DNA from 3 places in the Mesorhizobium sp. M0626 genome. Region 1 is predicted to be linked to each of the others. Evidence: riboswitches for the same ligand, from Rfam matches in the RefSeq annotation. Region 1 holds a riboswitch; each other region holds the start of a gene.
The links. Region 1 has a riboswitch for cobalamin ahead of metE (5-methyltetrahydropteroyltriglutamate--homocysteine S-methyltransferase). Riboswitches for the same ligand answer to the same signal wherever they lie in the genome.

Region 1 (6,769 bases):
CACTGGTTAGTCGCCTACGCATGGCAGCGCATCCTGACCGCCTTCGAATCCTGGGCCTTTGTGCGCATGCGGACCTAACTGTCTGCGAGCTAGCGGAGATTCTGAGCGTGTGTCGAGAGCGGGTTGCGCGACACGTCCGGCTGCTCGCCAGAGCCGACTTTCTTTGCTGCAACGAACAGCCTCCGTGGCGCTCGTACCATCTCAACGCAGGATCCAACGACGGCGGGCTGGTTCAATTATTGGTCGATCTCCTGCCCCATCGCGACGGCTATCATAAACAGGACCTGCAGCGGCTCGAAGCGGTACGAGACACGCGGCCGAAAGGGACCGCGTGCTTGATCGTGAAATAGGTCAATCCAATTGGAGCGCGAAGCTACCATGGACAACTCCGCAGACGGCGCGATCGCACAGCCGGACACCCACGGGCGGTCTTCCTTGGCCGCGGTTGATTGCCGCGTCCACGAGTTGCTTCTGAGACAGGAGCGGCAGGAGCGGACGACCCTGAAGCTCATCGCCTCAGAGAACTTTGCGTCCTCGGCCGTGCTGGAAGCGAACGGCTCGATTTTCACGAACAAGTACGCCGAGGGGTACCCCGGCGCGCGCTACTACGCTGGAAACGAGATCGTTGATGAGCTTGAGGATCTGGCCATTGAGCGCCTGAAAACGCTATTTGGCAGCGAGCATGCCAACGTCCAGCCTTATTCCGGCTCGCCGGCCAACCAGGCTGTCTATCGTGCGCTTTTGAGTCCCGGTGACAAAGTCATGGGCTTGCCCCTTCCGGAAGGGGGCCATCTGACTCATGGTTGGGCCATCAACTTTTCCGGAACTGACTATCAACGCGTGCCCTATGGACTAGATGAAAAGACACAGCAGATTGACTATGACCGCTTGCGCGAGACAGCCAAGCGGGAACGGCCGCGGCTCATTTGGGTCGGCGGAACCGCTTACCCGCGTGTCTTTGACTACGCGGCAATGGCAGAAATTGCCCTGGAAGCGAACTCCTATCTCGTAGCCGACATTGCGCACATCAGCGGCCTGATTGCCGCGGGAGCGCACCCGAATCCCGTGGGCCATTGCGACGTGGTCAGCAGCACGTCCCACAAGTCGATCCGCGGTCCCCGCGGTGGCTTCATTTTGTCAAGGAACGAAGATCGCTATCAGGCCCTTTATCATACAAAGAGCAAATACAATCTCGCCAGACGAATAGACCGGGCGGTCTTCCCTCACCTGCAAGGCGGGCCCCACATGAATGCCATCGCTGCGCTAGCGGTTGCCTTGCACGAAGCCGCGAACCCGTCCTTCCGAAGCTACGGCCAACAGACGGTCAAGAATGCCAAGGCTCTGGCACATGCACTGCTTGAGCGAGGTTATGACCTGGTTACCGGGGGGACGGACAATCACATGCTGATCCTTGATCTTCGCGATCGGCCACTATCGGGCAAGGCCTATGCCGAGCGACTAGCAAAGGCAGGAATCATCACAAACTTTAATATGGTGCCTGGCGACCCGCGGCATCCGGCGGTCACAAGCGGAATTCGCCTGGGGGCGCCAGCAGTGACGTCAATGGGCATGCGCGATGTGGAAATGGTGCAAATTGCTGGCTTCATTGACTCCGTCCTCCAGCGGCCAGACGACGAAGATCTCCATGCCTGCGTGCGAAGAGACGTTGCCGACTTGTGCGCTGCGTTCGAGGTCCCGGGCATCTGCGACAAGTAAGGTGGGCCAAGCAAAATGCCCATACCACATCCAACATCCCAAGCGAGGTATTCATGGCTAGGCAGTTCGTGTTCTCTTCCGAATCGGTTGGCGCGGGGCACCCGGATAAGTTGGCCGACAACATCTCGGATGCCATCCTCGATGCCATCCTCCGCACAGATCCCAAGGCGCGCGTCGCCTGTGAAGCGTTGGTAAAATCAGGGATAGTCGTTCTGGCTGGCGAGATCACCAGCGATGCCCAGGTGGATTACAGCCAAGTTGCGCGCGATACGATTCTCGACATTGGGTACGACGACGAGGCCGTCGGCTTTGACGGCCGGCGTTGCTCCGTCGTTCATGCCCTCACCGAGCAGTCGCCCGACATCAGCCAAGGCGTTGACGAGGGAAGAGGGCAAGACCTCCAGCAGGGAGCGGGAGATCAGGGCCTCATGTTCGGCTACGCATGCCGCGAAACCGATACCCTGATGCCTTTGCCGATCCAGCTCGCTCATCGCTTGACGAAACGGCAGGCGTATGTCCGGAAGGCACAACAGCTTGGCTGGTTGCGTCCTGACATGAAATCCCAAGTCTCAGTGCGCTATGAGGGGTTGCGCCCGGTCGCCCTGGATACCATCGTCGTGTCGACGCAACATGACGAGCAGGTCTCGCAAGAGACTGTCCGCGAGGGCGTCATTGAGGAAATCATAAAGCCTGTCCTGCCGACCCACCTGGAGACGGAAGGCATCAGAATTCTGGTCAACCCGACGGGGCGGTTCGTAGTCGGCGGGCCGCGCGGCGACTGCGGTCTCACTGGACGCAAGATCATCGTCGATTCCTATGGCGGGATGGGTCGTCATGGCGGCGGCGCCTTCTCGGGCAAGGACCCGTCCAAGGTTGACCGCTCGGCTGCCTATGCAGCCCGCTATGTCGCAAAGAACATCGTCGCTAGCGGACTTGCGGACGTGTGCGAGGTGCAGCTTGCTTACGCAATCGGCGTGGCCAGTCCGGTTTCCGTCATGGTCAACACGTTCGGGACAGCCAGGGTTGAGGAAAGCAGGATCGAGCGCCTCATTCTTGAGTTGTTCGATCTCAGACCGAAAGGCATTATCAAGATGCTTGATCTCTTACGCCCTATATACCGCAATACAGCGACCTATGGCCATTTCGGCCGTGAAGAGCCTGATTTCACCTGGGAGAAGACAGACAGGGCGGACGAATTGCGTCGCGAGGCAGGACTCGCCGCCCCGTGAGAGCCGCCGGCGAACGGATTGGCAAGCGGAAAGCCCATTTCCACCGGGCAGAGCCGCGCCTGGCAGGCGTGGCAAGAAGCCGGCCCGGGTTTTTTGGCGGAGACATTGATGCCGGATTATGACGTGCTTTGCATCGGCAATGCCATTGTCGACATCATCGCCCAGTGCGACGACGCTTTTCTCGAGACCAACGGCATCATCAAGGGTGCGATGAACCTCATCGACACCAGGCGCGCCGAGCTGCTCTACAGCCGCATGGGCCCGGCGATCGAGGCCTCTGGCGGCAGCGCCGGCAACACGGCGGCGGGCGTCGCCAGTTTCGGCGGCCGCGCCGCCTTCTTCGGCAAGGTCTCCAACGATGCGCTGGGCGAAATCTATGCGCACGATATCCATGCACAGGGTGTCGCCTTCGACACCAGGCCGCTCAAGGGCGAGCCGCCGACGGCGCGCTCTATGATCTTCGTCACGCCCGACGGCGAGCGCTCGATGAACACCTATCTCGGCGCCTGCGTCGAGCTTGGCCCTGAGGATGTCGAGGCCGACAAGGCATCCGGCGCCAAGGTTACCTATTTCGAGGGCTATTTGTGGGATCCGCCGCGCGCCAAGGAGGCGATCCGGCAGACGGCGAAGCTCGCACACGAGGCCGGACGCGAAGTGTCGATGACGTTGTCGGATTCGTTCTGCGTCGACCGCTACCGGGACGAGTTCCTCGAGCTGATGCGCTCGGGCACTGTCGACATCGTCTTTGCCAACAGCCACGAGATCAAGTCGCTCTACCAGACAAAATCCTTCGACGAGGCGCTGGCTCAGATCCGCAAGGACTGCAAGATTGCCGCCGTCACCCGTTCCGAAAAAGGCTCGGTGATCGTGCGCGGCGACGAGACCGTGGTCATCGAGGCGACCGCCATCAAGGAGTTGGTCGACACCACCGGCGCCGGCGACCTCTACGCCGCCGGTTTCCTGCATGGCTACACGCAGGGCCGCAACCTCAAGACCTGCGGCGACCTTGGCTCGCTGGCGGCCGGCCTGGTGATCCAGCAGATCGGCCCAAGGCCAAGGCAGAATTTGCGCCGCGAGGCGGAAGGGGCTGGGTTGCTGTAGATGCGCCGGCAACTAACCAGCCGCCCTACTGACGCGATGACCGCAGTGGCGGAACTGTGTCAAAGCTCGCTGATAGCGACAGCCATTCGCTTCGGAGAACTGACCCATGCTGCTGCCGTGAAGCTCGCTGGAGGAGCGGTGCAAGGCGTGCTTGCCATGACGGCATTCACCGTCATCCAGATCGTCACCAGCATTTTCCAGAAGCTCAGCTTGGGTAAGGCCAGTAAGGTTCCTGAGGTAACGGAGAACTCGCGGCGTCCGTCGGACTGACTTGCGATCACGTCCCACGATGCCGAATGCGGGCAGCAGACTGAATATTTCACAATGCTAGACAAAGGCGTAAAAGCGCGATCACATAACGACATAAACATTTCGTTATGCGTCATTGACAAAAGAGCGAACTGCTGTGATTGTCTGCGTGTCGTGGTTCTCGCGTGCGGCGCTGCCGCAGCGGAGCTAAGAGGGAAGCCGGCGCGATGCCGGCGCTGCCCCCGCAACTGTTAGCGGCGAGCCAACACACGTCACTGAGGCGAATACCCTCAGGAAGACGGGTAGAGGCTATGACCCCGCGAGCCAGGAGACCTGCCACGCGAATTACGTCCACGGGCGGGGTGTCTCGGTGGCCGCTGCAACCCGGCGTTGATGCCGGCCTGCTAGCGCCTTCCTTGTCACCGACGCCCCAATCATCGGGGTATGACATGACTGTCTCTCAGCAAATTCCTGTAGCAACGCTCGGCGTGCCGCGCTTCGGTCGTCGGCGAGAACTGAAATTCGCGCTTGAAAGCTACTGGTCCGGAACATCGTCCGCTGGCGACCTTCTCACGACGTCGAAGGCGCTCCGTGCCGCTAGCTGGGAAGAGCAGCGCGATCGCGGCGTGTCGAAAATCCCGTCGAACGACTTCTCGCTTTACGACCATGTGCTCGACACCGCAGCCATGGTCGGGGCCGTTCCATCCCGTTACGGCTGGAATAGCGGCGAGGTCCCACTTGACATCTACTTCGCAATGGCGCGCGGCAACCAGGGTCAGACGGAGGATTGTGGACACGCTGGTTACCAGGAGGAGGCTCATGGACCTGGTGTAACCGCGATGGAAATGACCAAGTGGTTTGACACCAACTACCACTACATTGTGCCGGAACTCGATGATGATCAGACGTTCGCCCTCTCGTCATCGAAGCCGGTCGATTACTTCCTCGAGGCTAAAGCTCTCGGCATTCACACACGCCCAGTCATCCTTGGACCCATCACCTTCCTCAAGCTGGCGAAATCGCCTGCCGAGGGGTTCGGTCCCATCGCGCTCCTACCGCGGCTGCTGCCGGTTTACGAGCAGCTTCTGGAGAGGTTGAAGCTGTCGGGAGCCGACTGGGTGCAGATCGATGAGCCAGCGCTTGTCCTCGATCTGAACCCGAACGAACGAGCTGCGTTCGAATTCGCCTATGGCCAGCTGTCGAAAGCCGCGCCCGAGCTGAAGATCATGCTGGCTACGTATTTCGGGTCGCTGGGAGACAATCTCGAAACCGCGATTTCTCTGCCCCTGGCCGGCCTGCATATTGATCTCGTGCGCGCTCCCGAGCAGCTGGAAACGGTGGCTCGGCTCGCTCCGAAGGATCTGGTGCTCTCGCTTGGCTTGATCGATGGCCGCAACGTCTGGCGTGCGAACCTGCCCGCCATTCTCGACCGCATCAAACCGATCGTCGCCGGCTGGCCCTTGGACCGCGTCGAGATCGCGCCTTCTTGCTCGATGCTGCATGTGCCGATTGATCTGCGCATGGAGACGGAACTCGACGCGGACATCAGGTCGTGGCTCGCCTTCGCGGCCCAGAAGACCGACGAGCTGGTCTTGCTGGCCCGGGCCCTGTCCCAAGGCAGGGATGCGGTGGCAGGCGCGTTGAAAGCGTCTGCCGAGGCTGCCGCCACGCGCGTGACATCCACGAGGATCCATGACCCGCTTGTTCAGGGGCGGATCGCTAGCATTGAGGACAGCGCGAAGCGACGAGAGAGCGCTTTTGGCGAGCGCTCCAGAGTCCAGGCCGGCTCACTCGGGCTGCCGCCGTTCCCGACGACGACCATCGGGTCCTTCCCGCAGACGCCGCAGGTACGCAAGGCGCGGGCCGCTCATGCGAAGGGCCAGCTGAGCTATGTCGACTATGAGACGTTCCTGAAGAAGGAGATCGAGGCTGCAATTCGCTGGCAGGAAGAGATCGGGCTGGACGTGCTGGTGCATGGTGAGTTCGAGCGAAACGACATGGTACAGCATTTCGGCGAGCAGTTGTCCGGCTTCGCGCTCACCCAACATGCCTGGGTACAAAGCTATGGGTCGCGCTACGTGCGTCCCCCCATCATTTTCGGCGACGTATCGAGGCGCAATCCGATGACAGTGCGCTGGTGGCAATTCGCCCAGTCGCTTACGGAAAAGCCCGTGAAGGGAATGCTCACAGGCCCAGTCACCATTCTCAACTGGTCTTTTGTTCGCGACGACGTACCCCGCTCCGAAGCCTGCCGCCAGATCGCGCTCGCCATCCGCGACGAAGTGACGGATCTCGAAAGATCCGGCGCAAGGATGGTCCAGATCGATGAGGCCGCGTTTCGCGAAGGATTGCCACTGCGCCAATCTGACTGGAAAGTCTATCTCGACTGGGCTGTCGAATGTTTCCGGATCGCTTCAACGGGTGTAAAGGACGCGACTCAAATTCATACCCACATGTGCTATTCGGAGTTCAAC
Region 2 (6,769 bases), on a different contig from region 1:
GCATGGCAGATCGCGGGTAAGCTCGCTGAAAAAGCGAAAGCCCGCTTCCCGCTCGCCCGGCATCTGCACGATTCCTGACGGGGCCAAGGCGATCATGGCATCCTTGCGCGATATGGGCATGACCGAGCTTCTCGCACCTCCCCTGATATGGGGCACTATCAAAGCAATAATGTCCAGACTTGCAGGAGGTGGTCGAGGCGCGATCTCGTCGATGCGAAAGGCATGCTTGCCTTGCCAGTTCAGCGGTTGGTACGACTTTAGCCGACCCTCCAGCTTCAGCCGCTTGAAGCCCTCCGGATCCTGCTTGAGCGTGGCAAACAGCGGATAGGCCGTCACCCCCTCGGTCCGGTCGATCAGCACATAGTCGTCGCCGACGCTATCGAGCCCATTGAGCAGGCCGGCGACGACCGTTCCCGATTTGCCGGCACCGCCGGAGCCCGCCAGCAACACGCCCTTGCCATCGATGCCCAGCGTGCCGGCATGGGTGAGCCGCATGCCGCGCGCCGCATATTCCCAATGCAGGAAGGCGCGCAGCGGCGCCCCTTGTTCCCATGGCGGAAAGGCGTCGGCCGACATCATCAGCTGCGCCCCGACATGGCGTTGCGGATCATGGAACTGCCAGAAGTCGAGGTCATGATAGTAGCTGCCGCGCAATCCGGCCGCTTCCAGCCGGTTGGCAAAGGCATGATGGTTGTAATCGCCTCGGCCCCAGGTGGCCGGGGCGAGGACGCCATCGATGCCCGGGTGGGCGACGAAAATGCGGCAGCCGTCAGATGCAGACGGATTTTCCGGGGCCGGTATGAAGGCATGGCTCATGGCTTCCGCCAGCGTGCCATGGTCGAGGTGGACACTCAGCTCCAGTCCCGGCAACCGCACGCTGGTGGTAACGGGATAGAAGGCGGCGGCGCTTTCCGCGGCCGCCAGCACATGGCGGGCATAATCCGGCAGGGTTTGCAGCGTGATCAAAGGCATGTGTTGGTTGTTCAGCGTCCAGAATTGCGCCGGGTCGCCTGATGCATGTCGCTCGGGGTGGCCCCGGTTTTGAGACGACGACATGCATAAAATCAAAGATCTAAACCGCGTCGCCTGAGTCCGTTCAAACGCGACGCGCTTTAGGGAAACGATTATGCCTGTTTCACCGCCGGCCAGCCGAGAGGTTCCTCGACCTCATGGATCGGGTCGACAATGATGAGATCGGCAAGGTCGTCGTGGACATCGACCTTGAGCGGCTCATTGCTGGCAGCAAGCGCAGACGACAGCTCGCCCGAAAGCGGTTGTGCCGGTGTTTCGGCTGGCGCAAGCAACCCGAAATCGAGCAGTCGGGCAACGAAGCTTTCGAGGTCGGCCAGGCTTATTTTTGCGGCGCCCGCGGCAGCTCCGACCAGCGCTTCAGTGGCGACGCCGGACGACAAAGCCTGCCAGACCCGGCTGCCGGAATCGGAAAAGCCGAAATACTTACCGTTCGAAAGATCGAGAACGACGGCTTCGCCATCGAATGATTCGAAAACGATGTCCTTGCTTGCGACCGCATAGACCCGCTGTTGCATCGCTCTGTCCCCCGTTCCATGCGCCCATGAAGGGATGCGCCGGTTTCACGGTCTGCCAGCCCTTCCTAAGTGCGTCTAAATCACTCGGCCTATGCTTGGCAAGACAAAGACCCGCGAACACAACGCCTGCCTCGGCGACCGTTGCGGCGAAGTCGACCGGCTCAAGCCTCGATTTCGAGCGCCGACAATGGTTTCGAGCAGCAGGCAAGGATGAAACCGTCATCGATCTCGTGGTCGAGGATGCCGCCATTGTGGCTCATCTCGACTTCGCCGGAGACCTTCTTCACCTTGCAGGTGCCGCACAGGCCGAACTCGCAGGCGGCGGGAATCCGCACGCCCGAGCTGCGCGCGGTCTGCAGCACGGTCTGGCCGGCGACGCAGCCGGCATCGACCTCCGAAAGCGAGAAGCGGATCGGCGTCACGGCTTCGACAGGTGCAGCGATGCCGTCCTCGACCGGGGAGGCAAACGGCGCCGGAATTTCCTCCATCACAGGCGCGGCAAAGCTCTCCTGATGGTATTTCGTCATGTCGAAGCCGGCGGCATCCAGCATGCCGCGCACGGCGCGCATGAACGGATCGGGGCCGCAGCAGAAGATTTCGCGCTCGCGGAAATCCGGAGCCAGCAAGGGCAGCCGGATCGCATCGATGCGCCCCATATGGCCGTACCAGCCTTCGCGGCTGGAACGTTCCTCGATCATGAAGCCGAGCGACAGGCCGGGCATATGGCCGCCGAGCAGTTCGAGTTCCTTGCGGAAGATGATCTCTTCGGCACGCCGCGCGCAGTTGACGAAACCGACATCGGTCCATGGCGCGCAGTCGTTCAGCCAGCGCAGCATCGACATCATCGGTGTCACGCCGGAGCCAGCCGAAATGAACAGGTATTTGGCCGCCGGGTGGCTGTGCAACGAGAAGTCGCCCGCCGGTCCATAGGCCTTGACGTGCGAGCCGGGCACCAGTTGGTCGAACATCCAGCGTGTGCCGATGCTGCCCGGTTGCGCCTTCACTGTCACCGCGATCGAAAACGGCCGCGATGGTGACGACGACAGCGTATAGGTGCGCATCAGCGGCCCGTCCGGTGTCGGCAGTTCCAGCGTCAGGAACTGGCCCGGCTTGTAGCGGAACCAGGTCTGATTGTCGGAGCGGAAGGTGAAGGTCTTGACGTCGGGCGCCTCGTCGCTGACGCCGATCACTTCCAGCACCTGCAGCCTGTCGTTCCACGGCGCCATCTGGTCGAGATGGCGATAGAGCCCAAGATCCGTCATCGCATTCATCCTCCGGTCCTTCCTCGCCTGCTCCAGCTCACGCGACGCTGCGCAGCGCCGGCCGGCCGCCTTCGGCAAGGCGCGGGCCGATGAAGGCCGCGTACCATTCGACGAACTGGATCACGCCGCCCTCGTGCAGCTCCGAGTAGGGGCCGGGCTCATAGGCCGGAGACAGGATGCCGAAGGCGTTTTCCTCGACGATGCGGCGGTCCTGGTCGTTGGTCTCGGTCCAGACATGGGTGAGCTCCTCAAGGTTGTAGTCGACCCCCTCGACCGCATCCTTGTGCACCAGCCACTTGGTCGTCACCGCGGTTTCGGTGGCGCTGATCGGCAGCACCCGGAAGGTGACCGCATGGTCGATCAGGATGTGGTTCCAGGTCGTCGGATAGTGGTAGTGCATCAAGGTGCCGATGCGGTCGGCGGCAACAGTGTCGGACAGGTTCTTCGTCACCGCGCGCTTTCCCGACATCGTGTAGCTGACGGCATCGCGCAGCAGCGGCGCGCGGGTGGCGCGGTATTGCCCGGCCGGATCGATGCGGAACTTGCTCGGCAGGCCCGCCGCCTCGCATTTCGCCCAGTGCGCGAGCATCTCCGGGTCACTGTCGGCGCCCTGCACGCCGGTCACCGTCGGCGCTTCGGGGAATGTCTTGCACAGCTCCGGATGATTGCCGGCGCAGTGATAGCATTCGCGGTTGTTTTCCCAGACCAGCTTCCAGTTGCCCTTCTCGATGATGGTGCTCTCGAAGGCGACCTTGGCTTCATTCAGCCGGTGCGGCTTGAGGTAGGGCTCTATCATGGCGCGCATCGGCGCAAAGTCGGCAGGTTCTTTCGCCAGGCAGATGAAGATGTAGCCGCCGACGCTCTCGCAGGCGACGGGCTTCAGGCCGAACTGGCTCTTGTGGAAACCGTCGGCCATCTGGCGGGCAAACAGCAGCCGGCCGTCAAGCTCGTAGGTCCACTGGTGATAGGGGCAGACAAGCTTTGCCGCCATGCCCCTCTCAGTGTTGCAGACACGGCTGCCGCGATGGCGGCAGGAATTGTGAAAGGCGTTGATGTTGCCCTTCTGGTCGCGGACCAGCACCACCGGATAATCGCCGATCTGCACGGTGATATAGCTGCCGGGCTTCGGCAGTTCGCAATCATGGCCGATGAACAGCCAGTCGCGATACCAGATAAGCTCCATGTCGAGCTTGAAATAGTCCGGGTCTGTGTAGAAGGGCTGTTCCAGCGAAAAGCCTTGCTTGCGGCCGTTCAGGAGCCTCAGCATGTCGTTGCGCGTATCCATAGTTCTGTCCTCGTGGTTTAAGGACTGAACTTGGTGGTGATGGAGGAAGGATCGAACGCAGGCCGGCGCGGCGCCGGACATGCACTATCCACCTCTTGACCGCCCACCGCGATCAGTCGAGTCTAGGCATCTCGGGCTGGTTTCCGGGCTCTGGAGTTGTCCTTGCGGACCATCGCGACACCTTCCCAGGCTCTTGCCCAGTGGTCTCCCGTTGCGACTTCAACTCCACCACCGTTGCGGGGGCAGCGCCGGATTCTGACCGGCTTCCCAATTCTCCGCTGCGTCGTCACGAAGCGGCACCCGAGATGCGATCATCTAATCACGGCAGCGATCGCGACGTCGGCATGAAAGCGACATCATATCCATGCGGCGCGACACGCGCGGCATACGCCCCCCGCCGCCGGTCAAAGAGCTGAGACGTTTCTTGCGACGCCATCATCGCCGTTTCGAATCGCTGCGGATCCAGTTCGATCGGGGGCAAAAAGGGCTCAACGGTATCGAAAAGTTACTATTAGCAATCTGTAATCGAACCGAACGGTTCGTTTCTGTTGACAATGCGTGCAGGACGGTGTGAACGACGGCCCGGAAACCGACATCGGAGCGAACCACTCGGTTCGGCATAAGCGACTGAAAACAATGCGATAAATGACCATAGAGGAACTTCCTGGCACAATTTCAAGGTGCAGGACCGTGGTCCACACGGAACAACTTCGTGATTGGAAACCAGCCTATGGCTTTCCCACATCGGGGCTGTCCGAACGACGCGAATTCCTCCCAAGACACGCCGCTAGACGGACAGACAAACTGGAGTACTAAAAATGAAAAAGATCATCCTCACTGCCGCAGCCGTTTTGGCGATCACCGGCAGCGCCTTCGCCGGTAGCGACAATTACGGTTCCAATGGTGCGAACCAGCCAGCCGTCTCGGTCGACAGCTCGTATACGGCTTCCATTCAGAAGCCGGCGCACGCTGACAAGCAGCCTGTCGTTCAGGGCGCCGACCGCGACCTCTACGGCAATCGCTGATCCCGACCAAAGAAGGGCGGCTAACCCGTCGCTCTCGGGATCCCAAAAAATTCAGGAGTATTTGAAATGAAAAAGATCATCCTTGCTGCCGCCGCCGTTTTGGCCATCTCCGGCAGCGCTTTCGCCGGCAGCGACAACTACGGTTCGAACGGCGCCAACCAGCCTGCGATTACGTCGACCGATAGTGGCCATACGGCTTCGGTTGAGAAGTCGGCTCCAGCCGAGCAGGCGCCTGCCCACGGTGCCGACCGTAACCTTTTCGGCCGCTAAAAGCCGGTTTCCAGCACGTGGCGGGCTTATCCGCTGCAGCTGGCGGCATCAGAAAAATTCAGGAGACTAAAATGAAGAAGATCGTTCTCGCCGCCGCAGCCGTTCTGGCTGTTTCGAGCGCTGCCTTTGCCGGCAGCGACAATTATGGCTCCAATGGCGCCAACCAGCCGGCCGCTGCCGTCGACACCACCCGCACTTCGTCGACCGGCACCAACTCGGCGGTCTACAAGCTGCTGAACTCGTCGGACGACCAACAGAAGTTCGTTCCTCAGAGCAGCGACAGGGATCGGTTCGGCAACAACTAACAGCCGAAGCTTAAAAAAGAGCGGCGGGCCTAGCCCGCCGCTCTTTTTTCATGCCTGTACGACGCAGCTATCTCAAGCCGCCTTCACTTCCACCGGCTTGAGCGAGAAGGAGTGCCCATCGGCGTCGAAGATGTGCAGGTCCCCGGCATCCGCGGTCAGCCGCAGCTTTGCCCCGCGCTTGACCTCGACATTGCCGGGCAGCTTGGTCACCAATGGCAGGTCGGCGCGGCCGATATCGATATAGACCAGCTGCACCTCGCCGAGCTGCTCCACATAGTCCACCACGCCCTCGAAAAGATATTCCGTGCCGGTGGCGACCGACAGATCCTCCGGCCGCACGCCGAAGCTGACCGCCGCACCCTTGGCTGACGCCAGCGTTGCAATCGGCACAGTGGCCTTGCGGCCGCCGACATGGCTGACGATTGTCGGGTTGCCCGTCTTGTCGATCGTCGCCGGCAGGATGTTCATGGCCGGCGAGCCGATGAACTGGGCGACGAACAGATTGCCGGGCTTCTTGTAGAGGTCCATCGGCGTGCCGACCTGCTCGATATGGCCGTCCTTCAGCACCACGATGCGGTCGGCCAGCGTCATCGCTTCGACCTGATCGTGGGTGACGTAGATCATGGTCGTGGCAGGCATCGATTCCTTGAGCTTGGCGATCTCGATGCGGGTGGCGACGCGCAGTGCGGCGTCGAGGTTCGACAGCGGCTCATCGAACAGGAACACTTTCGGGTTGCGCACGATGGCGCGGCCAATGGCGACACGCTGGCGCTGGCCGCCCGACATCGCCTTGGGCAGACGGTCGAGATATTTGGTCAGTTGCAGGATTTCGGCGGCCTGCCGCACCCTTTTGTCGATCTCGGCCTTGCTTTCCTTGCCGATCTTCATCGAGAAGGCCATGTTGTCGTAGACGGTCATGTGCGGATAGAGCGCATAGGACTGGAACACCATGGCGATGCCGCGCTTGGAAGGCGGCACGTCGTTCACCACCTCGCCGGCGATCTTCAGCTCGCCGGAGGTGATCTCCTCAAGCCCGGCGATGGACCGCAGCAAGGTCGACTTGCCGCAACCCGAC
Region 3 (6,769 bases), on a different contig from region 1:
CCAGCGCAGATTTGACGCCGCGAGTCTGATTTGGGGATCAAATGTCCACCCATGTGCGCCATCCGATCTGGCTTCCGGCCCTGCGTCCGGCGGATGCCCGCACCTTTGCCTCGCTCTATGCGGTCGAATCCTTCGCCCGCGCCACGGTATCGAGCGTCATCCCGATCCAGGCTTATGAGATTCTGCACAACGAGCAGATCGTCTCGATCCTCTACACCATCGTGGCGCTGCTCGGCCTGTCGATGACCTTGTTCATGCCGATGTTGATCCGCAGGTTTGCCCGGCGCTGGGTCTATACCGCCGGCGCCTGCCTGCTGGCGATAGGCTCTCTGTTCTTCGTCACCCACACGCTTGCCGGGCAACTGACAGGCATGCTGTGCCGCGTCATGGGGGCGAGCGCCCTGTCGATCACGCTCAACCTCTACATCATGGACCACATCCGCAAGACCGATTTCATGCAGGCCGAATCGCTGCGCATGGCGTGGTCGATGCTGGCCTGGACCGGCGGGCCGACACTCGGCATCTTCCTCTACACACGCTACGGCATCTATGCCGCGCATGGCGCGGTCGCGGTGTTTGCGTTGGCCTTGCTGGCGCTGTTCTGGACCTACAGGCTGGGCGACAACCGGTCGATCCGGCCGGGCAAGACACGGCCGGCCAATCCGCTGGCCAATATCGGCCGCTTCGTAGCACAACCCAGGCTCAGGCTGGCCTGGCTGATCGCCTTCGGCCGCTCCTGCTTCTGGACGACGTTCTTCGTCTACGGGCCGCTGTTCATGGTGATTACCGGCGAGGGCAAGCTTGCCGGCGGCCTGCTGGTTTCGGCCGGCAATGCGCTGTTGTTCATGGCGATCTTCTGGGGCAAAGCGGGAAAACGCTTCGGCGGCCGGCGCACCATGACCTTCGCCTATTTCGCGATGTCGGCGACGCTGCTTGCGGCGGGCGCGGTCGGCACTACCGCGCCGCTGCTTACGGGCTTTTTCCTGCTCTGCGGCGCCTTCTTCACCATCGCGCTCGATGCACTGGGCTCGACCGCCTTCATGCGCTCGGTGCGGTCCTATGAGCGGGCGCAGATGGCCGCGGTCTACCGCACCTATCTCGACTTTTCCGAACTGACGCCGCCGCTGGTTTATTCGGTGGTGCTGGCGTTTTTCGGCCTCGGCTCGGTGTTCGTGACGCTGGGCATTCTGGCCGCGGTTTGCGGCTTTATCACCTGGCGCTATCTGCCGAAGTCGCTTTAGTCGCCGATCAGGCGGTTGCCTCAAGCGCTGCATGCCGCTCGCGCACCCAGTTGTGGAAGCGGTGCAGATCGTACTCCTCCGGCATCAGCACGCCGGCCTGGTGGCGCATCGAGCGCAGGCCTTTCTGATTGATCTCGCAGATCGCGGCATCCTCCTCCAGCACCTGGGTGCCGAAGGCGACGACATTGTCGATGTCCGTCTCAGCCAGCGCCTCGGGCGCGAACAGCCATTCGGCGGTGAGTTCGGTCTGTTCGGGACCGAGCGGCATCAGTCGCACCGTCCTGACATAATCGACATGGCCGACGATGAACATCGAGGGCAGGCTGGTGGCATAGGTCTGTCCGGCCGCACGCTCGGCTGGCGTCAGGCCCGGTAAGACCGGGCCATGGGCATGTCCGTCGCGCGACCAGGTCTCGGCGCCGGCGCGCAGGCCACCCGAAAACTCCGGCGCGTCATTGTCGGCATGGCGGACCCAGTCGGGGTCGTCGTGCCGGCTCATCAGGCCGCGGCCGTATATCGGCACCAGCCGAGACAGGTCCTTGTGGACGCCCGGGCAATGCAGGCACTCGTTGAAGTTCTCCCAGAAGATCTTCCAGTTGCAGTTCATCACCTTGCGCAGGACATGCCCTGATACCAGCGTTTCCAGCGGCCAGTTGGCGAGGTCGCCGGATGCGGGATCGAAGGAGGTCCCGGCGGAGCCGGCCGCAGCCTGCTGAAGGTTCACAAAGACAAAGCCGCGCCACACCGACAGCGCCACCCGGTAGAGCGGATGATCTGCCTTGTCGAAACCATCTGGCAGCGATTTCGAGGGAACGCGCACGAGATCGCCGCGCAGCGAGTAGGACCAGGCATGGTAAGGGCAAGTGATGAGCCGCGCTTTCAGCCGGCCCTCGCTTTCCTGGCAAAGCTGCGAGCCGCGATGCCGGCAGGTGTTGTGGAAGGCGCGCAACTCGCCGGTCTCGTCCCGCAGAATGACGATTTCCTGCGTGCCGACGCGGAATGTCCTGAACGCCAGCGGCTGGGCGAGGTCGGCCTCGCGGCAGACGAGCAGCCAGCTTTTGTGCCAGATGGCGTCGAGATCGCGCTGGTAAGCCTCGCTATCCCAATAGGCCGACGACGGTAGCGTCGGTTCGGCCCGGCTCAGGCCGTTATAGGGGTCGCGCTCGCTCGGGCTGGGATGCATGGCTGGCTTCCTATGAAGCGTCAGCCGACACCCCGGCAAATCGTTTGTCAATCAGAGTGCCGCATTGCCGGTTGCAGGCGCGGCGCATAATCATGTCGTGGACATGGGACATTCGGAAATTGGGGGGATTCGGAAAGTGGCCGCACGACAGATGTCGCTTACGCCGGAGCTGGTCGCGCGCTGCTGGCGCGAGATCAGGGACCCCGGGCCGGATCCGGACGCGATGCATCTCGATGACGCCGACTATGACGCGCTGCTGGATGAATTGCAGGTCGAACTCCCGGATAGCGAACCGCTATGGCTGTTCGGCTATGGATCGCTGATCTGGAAACCGGAAATAGATTATGTCGAGGACCGCGTTGCGCTGGCGCGCGGCTGGCATCGGTCCTTTTGCATGAACATGACGCGCTGGCGCGGCACCAAGGACAGCCCCGGCCTGATGATGGCGCTGGACCGTGGCGGACAATGCAAGGGCGTCGCCTTCCGGCTGACCGAAAGTAACCGGCGCGGGCAGTTGGGCCGGCTTTTCCGGCGCGAAGTCACGCTGAAGCCGACAAGCTACCGGCCGCGCATGCTGAAGCTTGCAAGCGAGGCCGGACCGCTCAGGGCATTGGCCTTCGTCATCAACCGCAACGGCCTGACCTATTCAGGGCCGCTCGACGAGGGCAAGGTCGTCGAAAGGCTGGCAACGTCCTGCGGGCACTGGGGGTCGGGCGCCGACTATCTCTACAACACGGTGAAAAACCTTGAAGAGCGCGGCATTCACGATCGCCATCTGTGGCGGCTGCAGCGGCTGGTTGCCGAGCGGATCACCGCGTTGAACCCGTAACGCCGCATGGCGCATTCGCGCTGTTGGCCGGCGGAATTTGGTTTGCCGGATGCGGCCGTTTCAGCCTATAGTCATGCATGTCGTCGGTTCCGTTAGGGACCAAGAGGGAATGCGGTGAGGGCTGACTTGTTGCCCAATGCCGTGGCTGCCCCCGCAACTGTGTGCGGTAGTCCTCTCCAAGCCACTGAGGATTTTTTCCTCGGGAAGGTGGGGAAGGGCGCTGATCCGCGAGCCAGGAGACCTGCCGGCGACAGGGAACTGACTTCGATGCCCTCGGGTGGAGGGCGAAAGGACAAGATATGAATACCGCTTCCGTCTCCCTCGGCGCTTCCGTCTCCTCGCAGTCGCGCTTCATGCAGCTCGTGCTTAGCGCGTTTCTGGGCATTTTCGTCGTCGGCGTTGTCGGTTTCTCGCATATCGATGCGGTCCACAATGCGGCGCACGACTATCGCCATTCGATGGCGTTTCCCTGCCACTGACGAGGATCTGACATCATGAACCTGTTTCGCAACGTCGTGTTCATCGCGGCGATCGCAGGGCTCGTGGCGGGTGTCGCTCTCGCCTGCATGCAGGCCTACGCCACCGTGCCGCTGATCCTCAAGGCCGAGGTCTACGAAAAGGCTGGTGGCGGCCATGAGCATCAGCATGCCGCGGCGCCCGCCGCCAACGCTGCGGACACCGATGCCATGAGCACCGCCGCGCCGGCGGAAAATGCGGTGAGCAGCGCAGCACCGGCTGAAGCAGCCGCGCCGGCGGAGGACGAAGGCTGGGCGCCGGCCGACGGCTTCGAGCGTTTCGCCTTCAGTGTCGTCGCCAATATCGTCACCGGCATCGGCTTCGCGCTGGTCCTGGTGGCGGTTTCCGAGTTCGCCGGCGGCATCGGCAGCTGGCGCCAGGGCGTGTTCTGGGGTCTGGCGGGCTTTGCCGTGTTCACGCTGGCGCCGGGACTCGGCCTGCCGCCGGAACTGCCGGCAATGCCGGCAGCCGATCTCATGCAGCGCCAGATCTGGTGGTGGGCAACGGTGATGGCAACCGCGATCGGCCTTGCCCTTATTACCTTCCGCACGTCGGCGCCCCTGACCGTGCTCGCCGTCCTCCTGATCGTCGCCCCGCATATTGTCGGCGCGCCGCAGCCTGACAGTTTCGTAACGCCGATCCCGGAGGGCCTGCATCATCAGTTCGTGGTGGCGGTGACGCTGACCAATCTGGTGTTCTGGCTGGTGCTCGGCGCAGTTGTCGGCATAGTGCACTCGCGCTTCACCGGCACCGCGACCAGCCTGCGCGACAGCTTTGCCTGATCGCAGTTTGACCTTCATCATCGGCGGTGCGCGCTCCGGAAAGAGCGCGCATGCCGAAACTTTGGCGACGGCGTTGCCGCCGCCATGGGCCTATATCGCCACCGCGCAAGCCTATGACGGCGAAATGCGCGAGCGCATCGCGCAGCACCGCTCGCGCCGCGGCGAGGGATGGGCGGCCATCGATGCGCCGCTCGATCTTGCCGGCGCGCTCGAAGCCTTGCCGGACAACCAGCCGGTGCTCGTCGATTGCCTGACGCTGTGGCTGACCAATCATATGCTGGCCGATCATGATCTGGAGGGGGAGTGCCTGCGGCTGGCCGACGTGCTGTCGCGGCCGCGCGGACCGTGGTTCGTGGTCTCCAACGAAGTCGGACAAGGCATCGTGCCCGACAATGCGCTGGCACGCCGGTTCCGCGATGCCGCCGGCCGGCTCAACCAGCAGGTCGCGGCGGTAGCTGATATGGTGCTTCTGATGGTGGCGGGGCTGCCGCTCAAGGTGAAATAATGACCGATATTGACGCAAAAGACGAGGAACGCCATCGCGCCAAGATGGCCAAGCGCAAGGCGGTGCAGGACGCCGAGGTCGCGGAAAAGACGGTCGAGAAGGGGCTGCTGATCGTCAACACCGGCCCCGGCAAGGGCAAGACCACCGCCGCCTTCGGGCTGGCGCTGCGCATGCTCGGCTACGGCAAGCGCGTCGGCATCGTCCAGTTCATCAAGGGCAAATGGCACACCGGTGAAAAGGATGCTTTCGCGGCATTCGGCGACCGTGTCGTCTGGCACGCGATGGGCGAGGGGTTTACCTGGGAAACGCAGGATCTGAAGCGCGACATCGCCGCGGCCGAAGCGGCCTGGGCCAAGGCGCTGGAGCTAATCGCCGATCCCTCGATCAACCTGGTTGTGCTCGACGAACTGAACATCGCGCTGCGCTACGACTATCTCGATCTCGACAAAGTGGTGGCGGGGCTGAAGGCGCGGCGCGAAGGCTTGCATGTCGTCGTCACCGGCCGCAACGCCAAGCCGGCGCTGGTCGAGGCGGCGGATCTGGTGACGGAGATGGGCGTGACGAAACATCACTTTTCGGCGGGCGTGAAAGCGCAGCAAGGGATCGAGTTTTGAAGGTCTAACTTCGGGAGATCACCGTTGGAACAAGCCGTGATTGTCTACCTTCTTCTGAGCGGCGGTCAGTTCGGGGCGCCGGAAGAGCGGCAATCGGTCCAAGTTCTGGAGGATCGGTTGGAAAAAGCTGTTTCAAATGCGCATGTCGGCGAATTTGATGGTGACGAGTTTGGTGGGGGCAAATGCACCCTCTATCTGTACGGGCCAGACGCCGAGAAGCTTTTCCTTGTGATTGAGCCTGTGCTGAAATCCTCGGCTGTGGCCGCCGGCGGTTACGCGATCAAAAGATTTGGCGCGGCGGTGGATTCAAACGCCAAGGAAGTCCGTGTCTCTTGGTGAGTCAGGCGGCGCATCTACTGCGAGATCAAAACATCCAGGTAGATGACGACCGCGGAGAGCAATCCAAACAGCGCGATCAGCAGATAGTCTGCTATCTGGTAAAGTTTCAGCGCCCGCCGGATGTCGGTGCTGTCGGCCTCGCGGCGGCCGCCTTCGCCCATATAGGCGTCCTCGACGATGACGCCGCCATAGCTGCGCGGGCCGGCGAGCGCCAGGCCGAGTGCGCCGGCCATTGCCGCTTCCGGCCAGCCGGCATTGGGCGAGCGGTGCTTTTTGGCGTCGCGCCGCACTGCTTGCCAGGCGTTGCGGGGATCGGCGCCGTCAACGAGAAAGGCGGCGGCAACGATCAGCAACGCGGTCAGCCGGGACGCCGGCAGGTTGATCCAGTCGTCGAAGAGTGCCGCCGCGCGGCCGAAGGCCTCGTGGTGCGGGGTGCGGTGGCCGATCATCGAATCGGCGGTGTTGGCGGCCTTGTAGGCGACGCCGCCGGCCAGACCGCAGACACCTGTCCAGAAGGCGGGCGCAACGATGCCGTCGGAGAAATTCTCGGCCAGGCTTTCGATGGCGGCGCGGCTGACGCCGGCATGGTCGAGCTTCTCTGGATCGCGGCCGACGATGCGCGCAACCGCAATGCGGCCGAGCGCCAGCCCGCCGGTATCCAGCGAATCGGCCACCGCCTCGACATGTTCGGTAAGGCTCTTTTGCGACAGCAGCGACGAGGCCAGGATTGCCGTGATGATCATGCCGGCAGGAAAGAGCT

Region 2: it holds a riboswitch for cobalamin, as region 1 does, so the genes downstream of both, NKI37_RS11400 (aromatic ring-hydroxylating oxygenase subunit alpha) here and metE (5-methyltetrahydropteroyltriglutamate--homocysteine S-methyltransferase) in region 1, are expected to answer to the same signal.
Region 3: it holds a riboswitch for cobalamin, as region 1 does, so the genes downstream of both, NKI37_RS02475 (CbtB domain-containing protein) here and metE (5-methyltetrahydropteroyltriglutamate--homocysteine S-methyltransferase) in region 1, are expected to answer to the same signal.

Annotation. Positions count from the first base shown of each region.
Region 1 is NZ_JAMYQD010000036.1:10,803-17,571, forward strand. Features, by position in the region: gene glyA (serine hydroxymethyltransferase) at 379-1,716, shown strand; gene metK (methionine adenosyltransferase) at 1,770-2,945, shown strand; gene NKI37_RS30630 (adenosine kinase) at 3,054-4,046, shown strand; gene NKI37_RS30635 (hypothetical protein) at 4,047-4,316, shown strand; cobalamin riboswitch at 4,454-4,650, shown strand; gene metE (5-methyltetrahydropteroyltriglutamate--homocysteine S-methyltransferase) at 4,745-6,769, shown strand, end outside.
Region 2 is NZ_JAMYQD010000008.1:11,399-18,167, reverse strand. Features, by position in the region: gene NKI37_RS11415 (serine kinase) at 1-972, opposite strand, end outside; gene NKI37_RS11410 (PqqD family protein) at 1,125-1,547, opposite strand; gene NKI37_RS11405 (FAD-binding oxidoreductase) at 1,709-2,809, opposite strand; gene NKI37_RS11400 (aromatic ring-hydroxylating oxygenase subunit alpha) at 2,847-4,094, opposite strand; cobalamin riboswitch at 4,212-4,413, opposite strand; gene NKI37_RS11395 (DUF680 domain-containing protein) at 4,913-5,119, shown strand; gene NKI37_RS11390 (DUF680 domain-containing protein) at 5,186-5,389, shown strand; gene NKI37_RS11385 (DUF680 domain-containing protein) at 5,461-5,694, shown strand; gene NKI37_RS11380 (ABC transporter ATP-binding protein) at 5,767-6,769, opposite strand, start outside.
Region 3 is NZ_JAMYQD010000002.1:86,680-93,448, reverse strand. Features, by position in the region: gene NKI37_RS02490 (MFS transporter) at 42-1,241, shown strand; gene NKI37_RS02485 (aromatic ring-hydroxylating oxygenase subunit alpha) at 1,249-2,424, opposite strand; gene NKI37_RS02480 (gamma-glutamylcyclotransferase) at 2,561-3,253, shown strand; cobalamin riboswitch at 3,321-3,516, shown strand; gene NKI37_RS02475 (CbtB domain-containing protein) at 3,553-3,732, shown strand; gene NKI37_RS02470 (CbtA family protein) at 3,748-4,551, shown strand; gene cobU (bifunctional adenosylcobinamide kinase/adenosylcobinamide-phosphate guanylyltransferase) at 4,544-5,056, shown strand; gene cobO (cob(I)yrinic acid a,c-diamide adenosyltransferase) at 5,056-5,670, shown strand; gene NKI37_RS02455 (hypothetical protein) at 5,695-6,009, shown strand; gene cbiB (adenosylcobinamide-phosphate synthase CbiB) at 6,024-6,769, opposite strand, start outside.